Regions from separate parts of the Novibacillus thermophilus genome, predicted to be linked through region 1. Evidence: riboswitches for the same ligand, from Rfam matches in the RefSeq annotation. Region 1 holds a riboswitch; the other holds the start of a gene.
What was found. Region 1 has a riboswitch for S-adenosylmethionine ahead of B0W44_RS15350 (LLM class flavin-dependent oxidoreductase). Riboswitches for the same ligand answer to the same signal wherever they lie in the genome.
Positions count from the first base shown of each region.

Region 2: another riboswitch for S-adenosylmethionine. It lies ahead of B0W44_RS04305 (aliphatic sulfonate ABC transporter substrate-binding protein); the one in region 1 lies ahead of B0W44_RS15350 (LLM class flavin-dependent oxidoreductase).

Region 1 covers NZ_CP019699.1:3,145,695-3,153,752, reverse strand. The annotation lists gene B0W44_RS15365 (FtsX-like permease family protein) at 1-1,998, shown strand, start outside; gene B0W44_RS18690 (hypothetical protein) at 1,995-2,153, shown strand; gene B0W44_RS15360 (alpha/beta fold hydrolase) at 2,267-3,349, shown strand; gene B0W44_RS15355 (sodium:solute symporter family protein) at 3,707-5,212, opposite strand; gene B0W44_RS15350 (LLM class flavin-dependent oxidoreductase) at 5,260-6,633, opposite strand; SAM riboswitch class I at 6,810-6,922, opposite strand; gene B0W44_RS15345 (hypothetical protein) at 7,245-7,466, shown strand; gene B0W44_RS18685 (discoidin domain-containing protein) at 7,568-8,058, shown strand, end outside.
Region 2 covers NZ_CP019699.1:877,488-885,545, forward strand. The annotation lists gene fumC (class II fumarate hydratase) at 1-1,219, opposite strand, end outside; gene B0W44_RS04300 (L-cystine transporter) at 1,415-2,824, shown strand; SAM riboswitch class I at 2,860-2,970, shown strand; SAM riboswitch class I at 3,034-3,143, shown strand; gene B0W44_RS04305 (aliphatic sulfonate ABC transporter substrate-binding protein) at 3,234-4,235, shown strand; gene B0W44_RS19190 (ABC transporter permease) at 4,265-4,708, shown strand; gene B0W44_RS19195 (ABC transporter permease) at 4,727-5,122, shown strand; gene B0W44_RS04315 (ABC transporter ATP-binding protein) at 5,137-5,895, shown strand; gene B0W44_RS04320 (ectoine synthase) at 5,959-6,345, opposite strand; gene ectB (diaminobutyrate--2-oxoglutarate transaminase) at 6,372-7,619, opposite strand; gene ectA (diaminobutyrate acetyltransferase) at 7,672-8,058, opposite strand, start outside.

The DNA of each region.
Region 1 (8,058 bases):
CCTGTCGTTGCACAAATGACGATCCCGGTGCTGCAAACGAAGGGAAGCTCTTCCGATTCGGACATTCTGTCGGAGAAAGTGTTGCAAGCCGATGACACGCCGCTTAAAGTGATATCAATCGAGCAATATAACCGGGCGGCTGAGGTGCTGGGTTTTCCTGCGCTTGACCCGATAAACGAAGATGAAGCCGTTATGATCCGGCCGATGTATACGGACTATGAGTGGTCCGATTACGCGGGAGAGACGGTCTCTGTCGACTTGCCCGCACAGAGCATCACCCTCGCGATTGCCGGCATGACCGTCGAACGAGTCGTCAATTGGAGCTATCCGGATGTGATGATTGTCGTTGCCGACGGAACTTACGACAAAATCAAAGCGCAGGTGCCACCGACCCGTTATGTCGGATACGTTGTAGAGGATGAGAAAACGACGAAAAAGACGGCTGACGCGCTGGCGGACGTGAAAACGCCGGAGTCGCAATTGGCCTCCTATTATACCGAATACCGGTTGGGTATTGAAGGAGCAGCCTTCAATGTGTTTATTTTGGGCTTTCTCGGGCTTGTCTTTGTAATGGCGACCGGCAGCATGATTTACTTCAAGCAGCTGTCGGAGGCGGCGGACGATAAACCCCGGTATGACATTCTGAAAAAAATTGGAGTCGGCAGTAAGGAAATCAGTATCGCCATCGCCAAGCAAACCGCGTTTATTTTTGCTTTGCCGCTTACGGTCGGGCTCGCCCATTACCTCGTGATCCTGCAATTGCTGAAGCGATTGTTCAGCAACATAGCCGGTATCAGTCTTCTGCTGCCCATCGTTCTCTGCGTCGCCGTGTTCATCCTGATTTATGCCGTGTACTATATTCTTACGGTCAACTCCATCAGCAGGGTCATCAACGTCAGGTCAGCACCTGCGGTTAGGGTTGCCGTCGTCGCCATTGTTCTCAGTTTTGTGTCACTGGTCGGAATAGTCATCGGACTAGAGTCCCCAGCGCCACAGGAAGGGAGCAACCAAGCAGAGAAGATACGGCTCGAGCTTCCGGAACCGGCAGGGGAGCATCCCGTCGGGACTGTGGAGATGCATCTGATCGATGAAAAGCGGAAAGACCCCTGGGTGAACGACAGGAAGCGGGAATTAATGATCAGCATCTGGTACCCCGCCGAACGGGAAGGCCGGCAAAAAGCGCTGTACATGCAACCTGGAGCGGCAAAGGAAAACGGCGAGAACATCCTCCCTACAATCGGAGTCGACCCGGGACGAATCGACCTGTCCGGCATCGGCATGCACGCTTGGCTGGACGTGCCTGCGGCGAACAGCGGTGAAGGATGGCCGGTTCTCATTTATTCGCCGGGAGGAACTGTTCCGAGAAACTTTGGTACGGTATTGGTGGAAGAACTCGCCAGTAGAGGGTATGTGGTCGTTACGGTCGACCACCCATATGAAACGTCTGCGGTTCAGTTTCCCGACGGACGGGTGGCGGTGGAGACACTACCGGAATCCAGCGCAGAATCGATTCTGAAGGCGTTGAAAGTGAGAGTGGAAGATATTCGGTTTTTGCTGGATCAACTCGAACTCATGAACGAAGGTCGCCATCCGGGCAGCCGGCAGCTGCCGACAGGGCTTAAGGAAGCATGGGATTTGACCAAGATCGGCGTATTCGGCCATTCCGCGGGAGGCGCCACATCGGCACAAGTGATGTATGAGGACGACCGAATCGACGCCGGTATCAACATGGATGGCACGATGGGCCACATGCCCGACAATCCGCTTCCGGTGGCAGAGCACGGTCTGGATCGGCCCTTCATGCTGATGAATTCTGGATACAACGACGAAGGTGAGATCGATTCGCATCTTACTGCGAAAGATCGTCATATGTTCTGGCAGCATTCAAGCGGCTGGAAGCTCGATCTGACGATACCCACGGGGGGCATTTCACCTTTACGGATTACCAGGTGCTGCTGCCGCAGTTGCAGGAGAAGCTCAGCCTTTCGCCGAGGGTGATCCAGCAAAGTATCGGGACCGCCGACCCGGAACGGACGATCGCAGCCCAGCGTCATTATATTGCGTCCTTTTTTGATCTGCATTTAAAGGGAGTTCAGCAGCCGTTGCTGCTTTCCCCATCCGAAGATTACCCGGAGGTCCAGTTTGTAGAATAAATGAGACAAGTTTGCGATGTGTAGCGAGAATTGGCCGCGATCACAAATTGCGGCATAACGATTATCAGTTTCCGATTGGAACATAGTGCCGTCAGACAGAAAGAAGGAGTGTGATGATGAAAAAGAAGCTTTTTTTCGGCACAGTACTCGTCATCCTGCTGTTTCTTATCGGGTCGTATTTTTATACGAATCTGACGTACATGGAAAAGCCGCTGAAGGCGATGCGCGACGCAGGCTTTACGGAAAAACAAGTGACACTGAAGGACGGGACCGTGCTAAATTACGGAGAAGGTCCTGACAACGGGAAACCGCCGTTGCTGCTGATTCACGGACAAGGTATGACTTGGGAGGATTATGCAAAATCACTACCGGCGTTGTCCGAACGGTATCATGTGTTTGCTGTCGATTGCCATGGGCATGGGGAGTCCGATTGGAACCCTAAAAAGTATTCGGCAAAGGCAATGGCCGCTGATTTCGCTGAATTTATTGAGACTGTGATCGACGATAAGGTGGTTCTCTCCGGCCATTCGTCGGGTGGCATGGTGGCGGCCTGGATGGCTGCGCATTATCCTGAACTTGTGACCGGGCTCGTCATCGAGGACTCGCCGTTCTTCGCTACGGAGCCGGGAAGAAGAGAGACAACGTACGCCTGGGTGTACGGCTTTCAGCAATATGAGGATTTTAAACATCAGGACGAAATTGATAACTATTTTGAGTATTCCTTGAAAAACAGCTACTGGAAAAAGGTATTCGGAGACTTTTTGTGGAATCGGTTTTCGCGGGATGCAGTCGCTTATCACAAGAAGCATCCGAATGAACCTGTACACCTGTTCTATCTGCCGCCGCCAATCAATCGAATATTCGAATCCGAAACGTATCCGCATGACAGGAGGTTCGGCGAGGCCTTTTTTGATAACAGCTGGTTTGAAGACTACGAACAGTCCGAGGTGCTTGAGAAGATTGAATGTCCCACTGTGTTTGTGAAGGCACAGACCCATTATGACGGCGATTTGCTGCTCGCGGCACTTACGGATGAGGACGCCGATCGCGTCGTTAGGTTGCTGCAAAATGGGAAGCTGGTAAAAGTGGATACCCCTGGACATGACATTCATTATGATAAGCCAGATGAATTCACCAATATTATGATCAATTTTTTAGAAGAGGTCGGTGATGCAATCAGTTCCAGCCTCCTATGAACTAAGCCATCAAGTCATTTAGCAAGCGTGCGGAAAAATTTTGGCTTTTAACTCATACTGACTAAACATTTGACCAGAATCCATAGGGAGGGTCTCCGGATCACGTATTGGGGTTAAACAATGAGTAATCCGTGAGCATCGAGAGGAAGTTGACACAGAGCGTTTGAAGAAGGATGACGTCCCTGTCAAACTAAAACATCAGGATTTCCTAATCTTGAGGGAAACCCTGATGTTTTTATCAACCTAATATTTGTGAAAATACCATTTCCACAACAAAAAAAAGATGACGATCAAAAATAAAATCGATCCAAAAAACCATAACGAAAGCATTGGATTAATGAACATAGAAACATCCCCTCACTTTGCCTTTATCGCTTTTTCGGCATGCTGTTGAACTTTTTTAGGGACTTTCAAAGTGTTCGCCAACACGATCATCAATCCGATACCGATTAGGGTCGCCCAGGCGCCAGCAGCCATGGCGCTTTTTTCGATACCGCCGAAGTACAAGACCAGATAGGACGTAAGACCGATCACCATCGAAAATTCCGCCGCTCGAGCGTGGGCTTTTTTCTTCCCGTATACGGCATACAAAATGGGGCCGAGTGTACCGGCCGCGATACCGGATATCCCCAGCCATTGGATATCAGCCATGTAACGCGGCGGATTCAAAACGAGCAAGCAAGCCAGAATACCGGCCCCGACAGTCGCGACACGGCTCACGAGAAGAGCTGTTTTTTCTGCACGTCTTTTGCTCATCTTCAAGATTCCGCGTCGAACGAGCGCTTTTAAGAAAATATCGTTGGCGAAGACGGTGGAAATGGAAACAAACAGCCCGTCCGTCGTCGACATGGCCGCTGCCAAAATCACCACAATCATTAGGGCAGCGATCACGGCGGGGAAAACTCGGACCATGTATTCGACCAGAGCCAAATCGCTCATGACGACCTGGTCTCCCAGGTGGGCGCGGCTGTAAAATCCACCGAAGAAAACAGCCAGACAGCAAAGCTTCGTGACGACGTAGACGAAAATCATTTTACCCAGATCCCGTTCGTCTTTCACCCCAAGCACTTTGTTGAAAAGGTGAGGGGCTGAGGCAAACGCCCATTGAATCAAAAGTGCGCCTATCACTGCTGGAAGGGAGTAAAAGTAATCTGATTCGGGGTGGAAGACTCGTCCCAAGTCTGAATCTTGTGCTGTCAATTTAGCTGTGATAGCGGAAAAGGTTTCCGAGAGGCCCCCTTCCCAAAACAGAACGATACCGGAGACAAAAACGAGAAGTCCGGTCACCGCCATAAGAATGACTTGGATCGCATCGGTGTATACATCGGCGATCGCCCCTCCCACGTAGACGTAAATGATGACAATGATAGTAGTCGTCATCAGTGCGTTCCCATAGGGGATTTCGAGCAAATACTCGAAAATCCTGGCTCCGGCGACGAATTGGGCGGCGATGTAAAAAATGTTGAAAAGGAGGATGATGCTGGTCGCAATTCGCAAAAAATCGCTGGAGTAATAGTCTCCAAGCCAATCTGGCAAAGAAAGAGATTGTTGGGTCGTGTTGATTTTTCTTGCCCGCTTGGCCACCATCAACACGCCGATCGGTCCGCCACCCATGATCGCCAAAAAAAGCCAGAGGTTGGAATACCCGTATTCGTAGGACCAACCCGGATAACCCAAAAAAGCCGCGGCACTCAAATACGTTCCAGTAAAAGAAAGCCCAAGGACGACCGGTCCCAATTGACCACCGCCGATGGCAAAATCGCGGACACTCTTCGTCTTTTTTCCGCTGTAAATTCCAATTCCGAGTATAAGGACGAGGAAAGCAGCTAAACCGATCCACAAAAACAGTTGGATTTCCGTCATGTTTGAACTCCTTTATCATGAAATCGAATGGGACACTATCGCACCATTCAGCTGTTTGTAGCAACCTGGATTTGTTTTGCTGGATGGTCCTCCTGTAAGAACCGACGCCCTTTTCCGAACATGTTTTCTCTCAGCGTCACTGCTTCGTATTCTGTCCGGTAGATACCGCGTTGTTGCAATTCGGGAACGACATATTCGACGAATTCTTGGAAGGTTCCCGGTGAGTGAGCGTGGGCGATATTGAATCCGTCGACATCGCCTTCAACGGCCCATTGCTCTATTTGGTCGGCGATTTGTTCAGGTGTTCCGACAAATTTGACCGTACCGTTTCCGAGGCCATGGTTCATGACCGCTTCCCGCAACGTCCACTTTCTGGTCGGATCTTTCGTGTACAGGTTCAAATTTCCCTGGACTGCCTCTGTTTCCATGTCTTCGATGTATTGATCCGGATCAAATTTGGAGAAATCTATGCCAGTATGCCCAGAAAGCAAAGCGAGTGTCCCTTCATAGCTCACATGGTTTTTTAATTCTTCGTATTTTCGGTGCGCTTCCTCCTCTGTCGAACCGACGATCGGCAAGATAAGAGGAAAAATGAGGACACTGTGCGGGTCCCGCCCTTGTTCCTCCACGAGATTCCGGATGTTCTGGACGTAGTTTTTCAACGATTCAAGGGAATGGGATTTAATGAACACAGCTTCGGCGTGTTTGGCTGCAAATCGCTGCCCACGCGGGGATGCCCCGGCTTGGAACAAGACAGGGGTCCGTTGCGGCGACGGCTCTACCAAATGCGGTCCCGGAACATCGAAGTACGAACCGTGGTGGTTAATCAAATGGACTTTGGAGGGGTCGGCGAACACACGGTTTTTCCGGTCAAGGACGACAGCATCATCCTCCCAACTGTGTTCCCACAGTTTGTAAACTACCTCTAAAAATTCATCCGCGCGATCGTACCGGACATGTTTCGGTAAGCGCCTTTCTAAACCCAGATTCACCGCCTCGCTTTCAAGGTAGGACGTCACAATGTTCCACCCGACTCGACCCTCTGTAAGGTGATCGAGTGTCGACAATTGCCGCGCCAAGAAATACGGCTGTGAATAGGTCGTCGAGACGGTTACGGCAAAACCAATGTGTTGAGTCGAGGCAGCCAAGGCTGAAATCACAAGTAAGGGATCGTGGGCAGGTATTTGAACGGCATTCGTCACAGCTGGTTCATAACTGTTTTGATAGACGCTGTAAGTTCCGATCACATCGGCGAAAAACAGGGCATCAAATTTCCCCTGCTCGAGAATTCGGGCTATTTCTTCCCAATAGGCCAAGCGATTGTGGCGATGCCCTTCGTGTTGTTTATAGCTCCACAGTCCGGTGGAATGGGGGGATGGAGAATGTTGGACAAAACCGTTCAAATGAATTTGTTTTTTCATTGAGCAACCTTCCTTTTTAAGTGTAGTAAACAGATTAATCTAATGGGAATAATATGTTTATATGACGACAAATTTTGAGGAATCACCTTCTTTCAGACTTTTGACAATTGAAAAGCGACCTCTTGTTTAAGAGGCCGCTCACTGACTACACGAGGGTAGTAACTCTGTAGCGGAACCTCTTATATTTCAGACCCTGTCACAAGGATCTGCTGGAATTGGCACCGTTTGAGTCAATTCAATGGTTGCCGAGGGTTCATAGGGCCAGTCCCTCCCCCTCTCTGTATAAGAGTTCCGGTATTGTTGTTTTAATTTTACCTCATTTTAAAAATATTTTTTTCGACTGTCAACCCCTTATTTCAATTTGCCAAAGGTCAATGAACACAAAGGACCATGCCTTGATCCGGGTTGTACGACTAACCTGGGAATAAAATGGTTTGACAAAGGGAATTTTTCTTCGAAGAACGCTATGTCTAATAGTCTATATACATCAAAATGATAGAGCACAAAGCCCGAAAACAACCAGTAATATCGAACTATTAACAAAAATTTGAAGAAATTAGCATAAAAGTAAAGAGATTGATTCCTCACATTTTTTATGGTTTGTCCTACAATTGGGATGGGAGTGGACGATGAACCCGCTCTGTAAGCACATTTACATGCCGATCCCGCTAGAAGTCATTACACACTACGAATATGTCAACACATCAGACGGAGGTTCAGAGGATGACCGCTGGAATATGGAATCAACCGAGAGCGTGACTTTAGGAATTCAATCGGAAGCAGACATTCTGACAGTGGACAGGCATTCTATTAAAGGTTGGAATATGACCTAACATAAGCCAAAAAAAGGAGGTTTGAAGGAAAGCCCATCACATTTAGAAGTAAATATCGTCGTTGTAAAAAAGAGAGAGGGATTAAAGGAGGTTCACCGTACATGAAGAAGGGACGGGTTACGAGGGTTTTGTCAGTGATCGTCAGATATACATTGCTTGCCGGGATTTTATATACACCACCTGTTCAGACGGCACATGCAGCCCCAACCGATTTTTTCACTTCGTTTGAAGAAGGTGATCCGCAACCGGATTGGGAAAATACGGTCGAAACGGATGCGGAAGGCCGTAAAATGACGGAGGGCGTTGATGGCAACATTCCATTTGACGGTATTCAAGGTAACATTACAGATAAAGTTGAGCAAGTGACGGCAAGCGCCAACAATCCACCGAATGAAACGGAACAGAAGTTGATGGATCAAGACGTGAATACGAAATGGCTGGCGTTTGAGCGTACGGCTTGGATTGAACTTCAACTTTCTGAGCCGGACACGGTTGTGAAATACGCCTTTACTTCAGCGAACGACTACCCGGGCCGAGATCCTCGAGACTGGACGCTTTCCGGGTCCAGTGACGGCGAAAATTGGACGACGTT
Region 2 (8,058 bases), 1.4 Mb from region 1:
CCAACATGAGCGACTGGTTCAAATAGTGGTCGATGACGTCCCGGTTCGGTTCGATTCCGACAGCAGCCCGGTCGTTGAACGACACGATGGAGTCGGCAAGGAGGCGCGTCGACTGTAAGAAGTTGTAGATGATCACCGGTTTAAACACGTTCAATTCGAAATTGCCCTGACTGGCGGCGAAACCGATGGCAGCGTCGTTCCCCATGACTTGGACGGCCACCATCGTCACCGCTTCACTCTGGGTCGGATTCACTTTCCCCGGCATGATTGAACTGCCCGGTTCGTTGGCCGGTATCGTAATTTCGCCGATGCCGCAGCGCGGTCCGCTGGCGAGCCAACGTACGTCGTTTGCGATTTTCATCATGTCGGCCGCGAGGGCTTTGAGGGCACCGTGGGCATGCACGATTTCGTCGTGGCTCGTGAGCGCGTGGAACTTGTTTTTCGCTGAAGTGAACCCCTTTCCAGTCATGCGGCTCAGTTCTTCGGCGACGTAGTCCCCGAACTTCGGATGGGCATTCAGTCCAGTGCCGACAGCTGTTCCGCCGATGGCCAGTTCCTTCATGTACTGAACGCTCTCCTTGATCATGTTTTCGTCTTTTTCCAGCATCCTGTGCCATCCGCTGATTTCTTGCCCCAAAGTTAAAGGTGTTGCATCTTGCAAGTGGGTTCGGCCAGTTTTAATGATATCTTGAAAGTCTTCAACTTGTTTAGCAAATGTTTGTTTCAGTTTGTCAACGGAGGGCAAGAGCTGGTCTTCCACGGCGATGACAGCGGCGACGTGGAGGGCGGTGGGAAACGTGTCGTTCGAACTTTGTGAACGGTTCACGTCGTCGTTCGGGTGAACGCGCAGTTCACTGCCCTTTGCTTCAAGAATTTGATTCGCTCTCGTAGCGATCACTTCGTTGACGTTCATATTCGATTGGGTGCCGCTCCCCGTTTGCCACACGACGAGGGGGAAGTGCGCGTCCCATTTTCCGTCCAAAATTTCGTCGGCGGCTTGAGCGATGGCCTCTGCCTTCTCCGGTTCCAAGTTGTTCAAACGCCGGTTCGCTAGTGCCGCCCCCTTTTTGAGCATGGCGAAAGCGCGAATGACGTCCATGGGCATTTTTTCAGTGCCGATGGGGAAGTTTTCGTAACTGCGCTGGGTTTGCGCCCCCCAGAGTTTATCGGTCGGGACTTTCATCTCTCCTAACGTGTCGCGTTCAATACGGTAATCCATCGGTGAATCTCTCCTTGTCTCATGATTGGGCTAGCTCCATTGTACACTTTTACTGAGGCAGTTTGAAGAAGGGGCCGGTTCCCGTTCGCAAAGGAATTGAAGTGGCATGAGTGGACTTCACGTATGTCAAATTCATACTTGACATATCGGAATAAGTGAAATATGCTTTTGCGGAAAGCTGGAAGGAGGATCAAGATGACAAATGTTTTGATTGTGATCAATGTGGTACTGTTGCTCTTGTTTGCTTTAGCCTTGTTCTTCATGCAGAAAAATCATTTATCTTTTTCTAAACGTGTGTTTGCCGGTCTGGGGATTGGCATTGTCTTCGGCCTCAGCTTGCAATTTGTTTACGGCCCGGATTCAGAAGTAGTTGAAAAGTCTGTCGATTGGTTTAACATCGTGGGAAACGGGTACGTCACATTGCTGCAAATGTTGGTCATGCCCCTCGTCTTTATTTCCATTCTCGCAGCGTTTACAAAATCTCAGTTGTCACACAACATCGGCAAAATCGGCGGCGTGATTATCGGCATTTTGATCGGTACGACGGCGATTGCCGCCGTTCTCGGAATCGGTGCAGCCTTCGTGTTTGATTTGCAGGCGACGGAAATACACGCCGGAGAAGAAGAAGCAATCCGCGGCGAAGAACTGGAAGAAAGAATGGGCGAATTGGAAGGCATGACGGTGCCGCAGCGAATCGTGTCGTTGTTGCCGGGAAACCCGTTCTTGGATTTTACCGGAGCTCGCCCGACGTCGACGATTGCCGTGGTGATATTTGCAAGTTTCCTAGGGATCTCCTACTTGGGAGTCAAGCGAAAACATGCTGAACAGGCGGAGATGTTTGCGAAACTGACGGATGCGTTACACGCTGTTGTCATGCGGGTTGTCACGCTTGTCATCCGTTTGACACCGTACGGTGTCCTCGCCTTGATGAGTCGGGTTTCTGCGACGAGCGATCTTCATGCCATCTGGCAATTAGGTAAATTTGTAGTGGCGTCTTATGCGGCACTGCTGGTCATGTTTGCGGTCCACTTGCTCCTCATCGCCGTGTCCGGTCTAAATCCGCTGACATATGTCAAAAAGGTGCTGCCGGTCTTGACGTTTGCCTTCACTTCCCGCTCCAGTGCGGCGACGTTGCCGCTTAACGTGCGGGCTCAACACCAAGACCTGGGTGTACCCGAAGGTACGGCGAATTTCGCTGGGTCGTTCGGTCTCACCATCGGACAGAACGGGTGTGCTGGCATTTACCCGGCTATGCTCGCGGTCATGATCGCGCCGACTGTCGGTATCAACCCTCTCAGTCCTTCTTTCCTTCTGACGTTAGTCGCCGTGGTCGCGTTGGGTTCGTTCGGCGTTGCCGGTGTCGGCGGAGGAGCTACCTTTGCCGCGCTCATCGTGTTATCCGCGATGAACCTCCCAGTTGCTCTGGCGGGATTGCTCATCTCCATCGAACCGCTCATTGACATGGGACGTACGGCTGTCAACGTCAGCGGAAGTATGACGGCCGGGGTGCTGACCGGCAGGGTGACGGGAGAGCTAGACACGACTATTTATGCAACACGTCGGGGTATGACATTGCCTGTTGACGAAACAAATGCAGTGGGGTAAAATAAACTCAATTTTAAATTGACATTCAATTTCGCTTCTTATCCAGAGTGGTGGAGGGACTGGCCCGATGAAGCCCGGCAACCTGCTGATCTTTTCGATTGGCAAGGTGCCAACTCCTGCAAGACAGCGGTCTTGAAAGATAAGGAGGAGGAACGTGATTGACTGCCTTCTTCTTATCTAGGAAGAAGGTTTTTTCGTTACAAATATCACTCTTATCGAGAGCGGCGGAGGGACTGGCCCGATGAAGCCCGGCAACCTGTCGATCTTTTCGATTGGCAAGGTGCCAACTCCTGCAGGAACGTTTCCTGAGAGATAAGAGGAGGCATGCCATCCCTCTTCTTATGGGGGGATTTTTTGCTGTGGGGGAAGGTGACATCTCACTGTAAAAACAAGAGGAGTGAAGAAAAAAGTGCGGTACGTTTTCGTGAGAGTGGCGTTGTTCGTCACGGCGGTTACAGTGTTTTTCGTCGGCTGTCAACGTTCGGTGGGGGACGAGGCGGAAGGTGAAGGAGCGGACAAACCGGACAAAATTCGCTTGGATTACGCTTATTACTCCCCGGTAAGTCTCGTGTTAAAAGAAAAAGGCTGGGCAGAGGAGGTGTTTGCTGAGGAAGGGATTGACGTCGAGTTTGTACTCAGTCTCGGAAGTAACAAGGCATTGGAATTTTTAAACAGCAACAGCGTAGACTTCGGTTCGTCGGCGGGAGCGGCTGCACTCATCGCCAAATCAAACGGGACACCGATTGAGACTGTCTACATCTATTCTAAACCGGAATGGACCGCCCTCGTCACGAATGCCGATTCTGACATTCAACACGTGGACGATTTGAAAGGGAAGAAGGTGGCGGCCACTATTGGCACGGATCCGTACATCTTTTTGCTGCGGGCATTAAACGAGGAAGGACTATCAGCGGAAGACGTGGAAGTGGTGCCCCTCCAGCATCCCGATGGCGCCACGGCACTGTCAAAAGGAGAAGTCGATGCCTGGGCAGGATTGGACCCGCACATGGCTCAACTGGAACTGGAAGAAGGGGCGCACTTGTTTTATCGCAACCCCGAATTCAATACATACGGCTTTCTCAGTGTGCGTTCAGAATTTAAAGAAAAGTATCCCCAATACGTAGAAAAAGTGATCGAACTGTATGAGAAGGCGAGAAAGTGGACGTTAGACCATCCGGCTGACGCGACACGCATTTTGGCCGATTCAGCGCAGTTAAATAAAGACGTGGCCGAAATCGAAATGGGGCGCAACGATTTCTCCGATCCCGTTCCAGGAGCTGTGCACCGTGAAGCGATAAAAGCTGCCGCAGAAGTGTTGCAAAGCGAAGGAATCATTGGTGCCGATGTCGATATCGACTCCCTTTCCCATGAGCTCATACAGCCATCGTTTACCGAAAAAGTCGTTCAGTAATGCCAGGAGAAAAAAGGAGTTGGCGAATCGTGGCCCGATTACAAGAAAGAGAACTTTCAAAGCCGTATCGTTTTCCGTCTCAAGAAAGGTTTGGCAAAAAGGGGAGTGGCGCGAGCTTTTGCGTTCCACCTTTTCTGATCAGAAGCATCGTTCCGCTCCTCGTCGTCATTTTGTGGGAAGTCTTGAGCCGAGCAGGGCTCGTTGCCGACAAATTGCTTCCGGCACCTGCAACTGTCGCTGTGACCATTCTCGAGATGGTACAGGACGGCAGTTTGTGGAGCCATGTCGGCATTACTCTGTACCGGGTCTTGATCGGGTTTGTCATTGGGACGGCGGCCGGAGTCGTGTTCGGTGCGCTCGTCGGGGTGAACCGAACGGTTGAACAGTTATTCGACACGTCCATTCAAGCCCTTCGCTCCGTCCCGTCTATCGCCTGGGTACCGCTGTTCATTTTATGGTTCAGCATCGGGTAATCTTCCAAAATTACGCTGATTGCTGTCGGCGTGTTCTTTCCCGTCTACTTGAACACTGTCAGCGGTATTCGGAACGTGGACAGAAAACTCATCGAAGTGGGGCAAGTGTACCGCTTTAGCGCGTATGAACACATCAGGAGAATTGTCTTGCCCGCTTCCCTGCCATCCTTTCTCGTCGGATTGCGGAGTGGACTGGGCTTGGGATGGATGTTCGTCGTCGCTGCCGAACTGATGGGGGCCAGTGAAGGTCTGGGCTACTTGCTCGTCTTCGGACAGAACACGTCAGCCCCGCAACTCATCATCAGCAGCTTGATCTTGTTCGCTGTTCTGGGCAAATGTACCGATGCCGTGTTAAAAGGAGTGGAAAGGAAGGCGCTACACTGGCAAGACGGTTTGCCACAAAAAGGTAAGTAGAGGGGGTAGCACATGTGTTGAGTGTCGAACGAGTGACCCGCACGTTTGCCAACGGGAAGACCGCTGTTAAAAATATCAGCTTTACAGCGGAGAAAGGCGAAATTGTCGGCATTCTGGGGATGAGTGGATGTGGGAAGAGCACGCTCCTCCGCGTTATCGCCGGTCTGGATACGGGATACGACGGTGTCGTCAAGATTGACGGACACGTGGTGAACGGTGTGGGTGAAGAAACGGGAGTCATTTTTCAGGAACCGCGCCTCATGCCCTGGCTGACAGTTGTCGACAATGTCTGCTTCGGGTTGAAAGGGAGTAAACAAGAAAAATACAATAAAGCCCAGCGACTGATAGATCTCGTAAACTTGACAGGATTTGAAGAGCATTATCAGAAAGAACTGTCGGGCGGAATGGCACAACGAGTGGCGATTGCCCGGGCCCTCGTCACTTCTCCCGAGATCCTGTTGTTGGACGAGCCGTTTAGCGCCCTTGACGCATTGACCAAAATGCGGCTGCAAGATTTACTGCTCGATGTCTGGAACGAATGCCGATCCACGATGCTGCTCGTCACACACGATATCGACGAGGCTCTCTATTTGTGCGATCGGTTGCTCGTATTGCGCGGCCAGCCGGGAGAACTGTTTCGCGACGTTGCGGTCGAACGAGGACGACTGCGTTCCAGAGGAGATTACCGTGTGGCTGAACAGAAGAAAGCCATTTTGGACACGTTGAATTTGACGCACAGCTCCTCTAGTCGACGGGAACGACCTGATTCATAACGAATACTCTTTCCGATATTTTCAACGAAAATCGCCCGTTTCAATCGAAACGGGCGAAGCGGATTACTCCGTCTCAAGGGGGTAGTACCCTTCTTCGTTGTGGACCTCCTGTCCTGTGAGGGGCGGGTTGAAGACGCACACCATGCGCATGTCGGTTTTAGCCCGCAAGTAGTGTTTCTCGTTTCCGTCAAGGGCGTACATGGTACCGGCTTTGATCGGATACACTTTGCCGTCTTTCAGTGTTTCCACTTCCCCTTCTCCTTCGATACAGTAGACGGCTTCAAGGTGGTGTTTGTACCAAATGAACGTTTCGGTTCCGGCGTAAATGATAGTGTCATTCAAGGTAAATCCCATGTTGTCCTTCTTGAGCAAGAAACGGCGACTCGTCCAATTTTTATCGGATGTCTCGTTCTCTGTCCCGACAATGTCATCGAGCGATTTCACAATCATAGTTAAGCTCCCTTCGTAACCATAAGTTAATGGTGTAACACGTGTTGTATGCTTTTTTCCAGAATGTTGAGGCCGAGCGTCAGTCCTTCTTCGTCAATAGTGAGTGGAGGAAGGAGTTTCACTACCTCATCTTCTGGGCCCGACGTTTCGATAATCAGGCCGGACTCAAAAGCGTCGCGACAAATTTGACTGGCCAGCCCTTCTGGACCGCACGCAATTCCTTGCATCAGACCTCTGCCGCGTGCTTCTCCTTGCAACTCAGGGTATTTCTCGACCAGCACTTCCAACGTAGCCCGAACCTTTTCGCCTTTTTCTCGCACGGAGATCGAAAACGAGTCGTCTTTCCAGAAAGACAAGGCTTCCGTTGCGGCGACGAAGGCCAGGTTGTTTCCGCGGAATGTCCCGTTGTGCTCGCCCGGGCCCCACTGATCGTATTCCGGTTTAATCAACGTCAAGGCCATGGGCAATCCGATTCCGCCGATGGACTTAGACAGGCAAACGACGTCCGGTTGAAGCCCGGCCGGTTCAAAACTGAAAAAAGTTCCCGTCCGGCCGCATCCTGCCTGAACATCGTCGACGATGAGCAGAATGCCCCAACGTCGACAAATCTCCTCAACTTTTTTCAGCCATTCAAAACTGGCTGTGTTCACACCCCCTTCACCCTGCACCGTTTCGAGAATGATGGCGGCGGGGAGTGCGACGCCGCTCCCTTTGTCCTCTAGGAACATCTCTAAATACGAGATTGAATCGTGTCCCTCCATGTAGCCATCAAACGGCATCGAGACGCTATGATGCAGGGGGATACCGGCTCCATGCCGTTTGAAGGCGTTGCCTGTTACAGACAGTGAACCGATGGTCATGCCGTGAAAAGCGTTGGTGAAGCTGATCACTGTTTCGCGACCCGTCACCTTGCGGGCGATTTTGAGCGCGCTCTCGACTGCATTCGTTCCGGTCGGTCCGGGAAACATCACTTTGTAGTCGAGATTCCGAGGTTTCAGAATGACGTCGTGAAAGCGTTGGAGAAACGTTTTTCTGGCCGTCGTCCCCATGTCCAAACTGTGGGTGATGCCGTTTTGTTGAATGTAGTCGATGATTTTCTCTTGCATCTTGTCGTGGTTGTGTCCGTAGTTTAGGGCGCCAGCACCGGAGAAGAAATCGATATACTCGTTGCCGTCTTCATCCCACAACTTGTAGCCTTTGGACTTTTCAAACACGGTCGGCCAGTTTCGGCTGTAGCTGCGAACGGCAGACTCCAGTTCATCAAACACTTTCATCTTGTCGTCTAACGTAACGGTTGCCACTCAAGATCAATCCTTCCAGTTTAATTTAAGTAAAAAATGGCCCAACGCGGTAAATCAGCTCGTCTTCGTGCCCATTTTCTGGAAAATCTTCAGTGGAAAAACACTCCCTCACCTCACAAACGGTATTCAGTTTTTTCGCTAATCCTTGGAACAAATTTTGTGACGGAATGTTCGAAGGGGAGACGGTTGCTTCGAGAAAGTGAACGTGTTCGCACGAGGAACGCCCGAGTAAGTTGAGTAACATGCGCGTGCCCAAACCTTTACCGCGCTCGGCCTCGTCGACGGCAACCTGCCAGATAAACAGCGTGTCCGGAGCTGCAGGCTGAATAAAGCCTGAGACGAAACCGACGATATGTCCACGCTGTTCGATGACAACGGACGTGTCGGCGAAATACTCACACCACATGAGGTA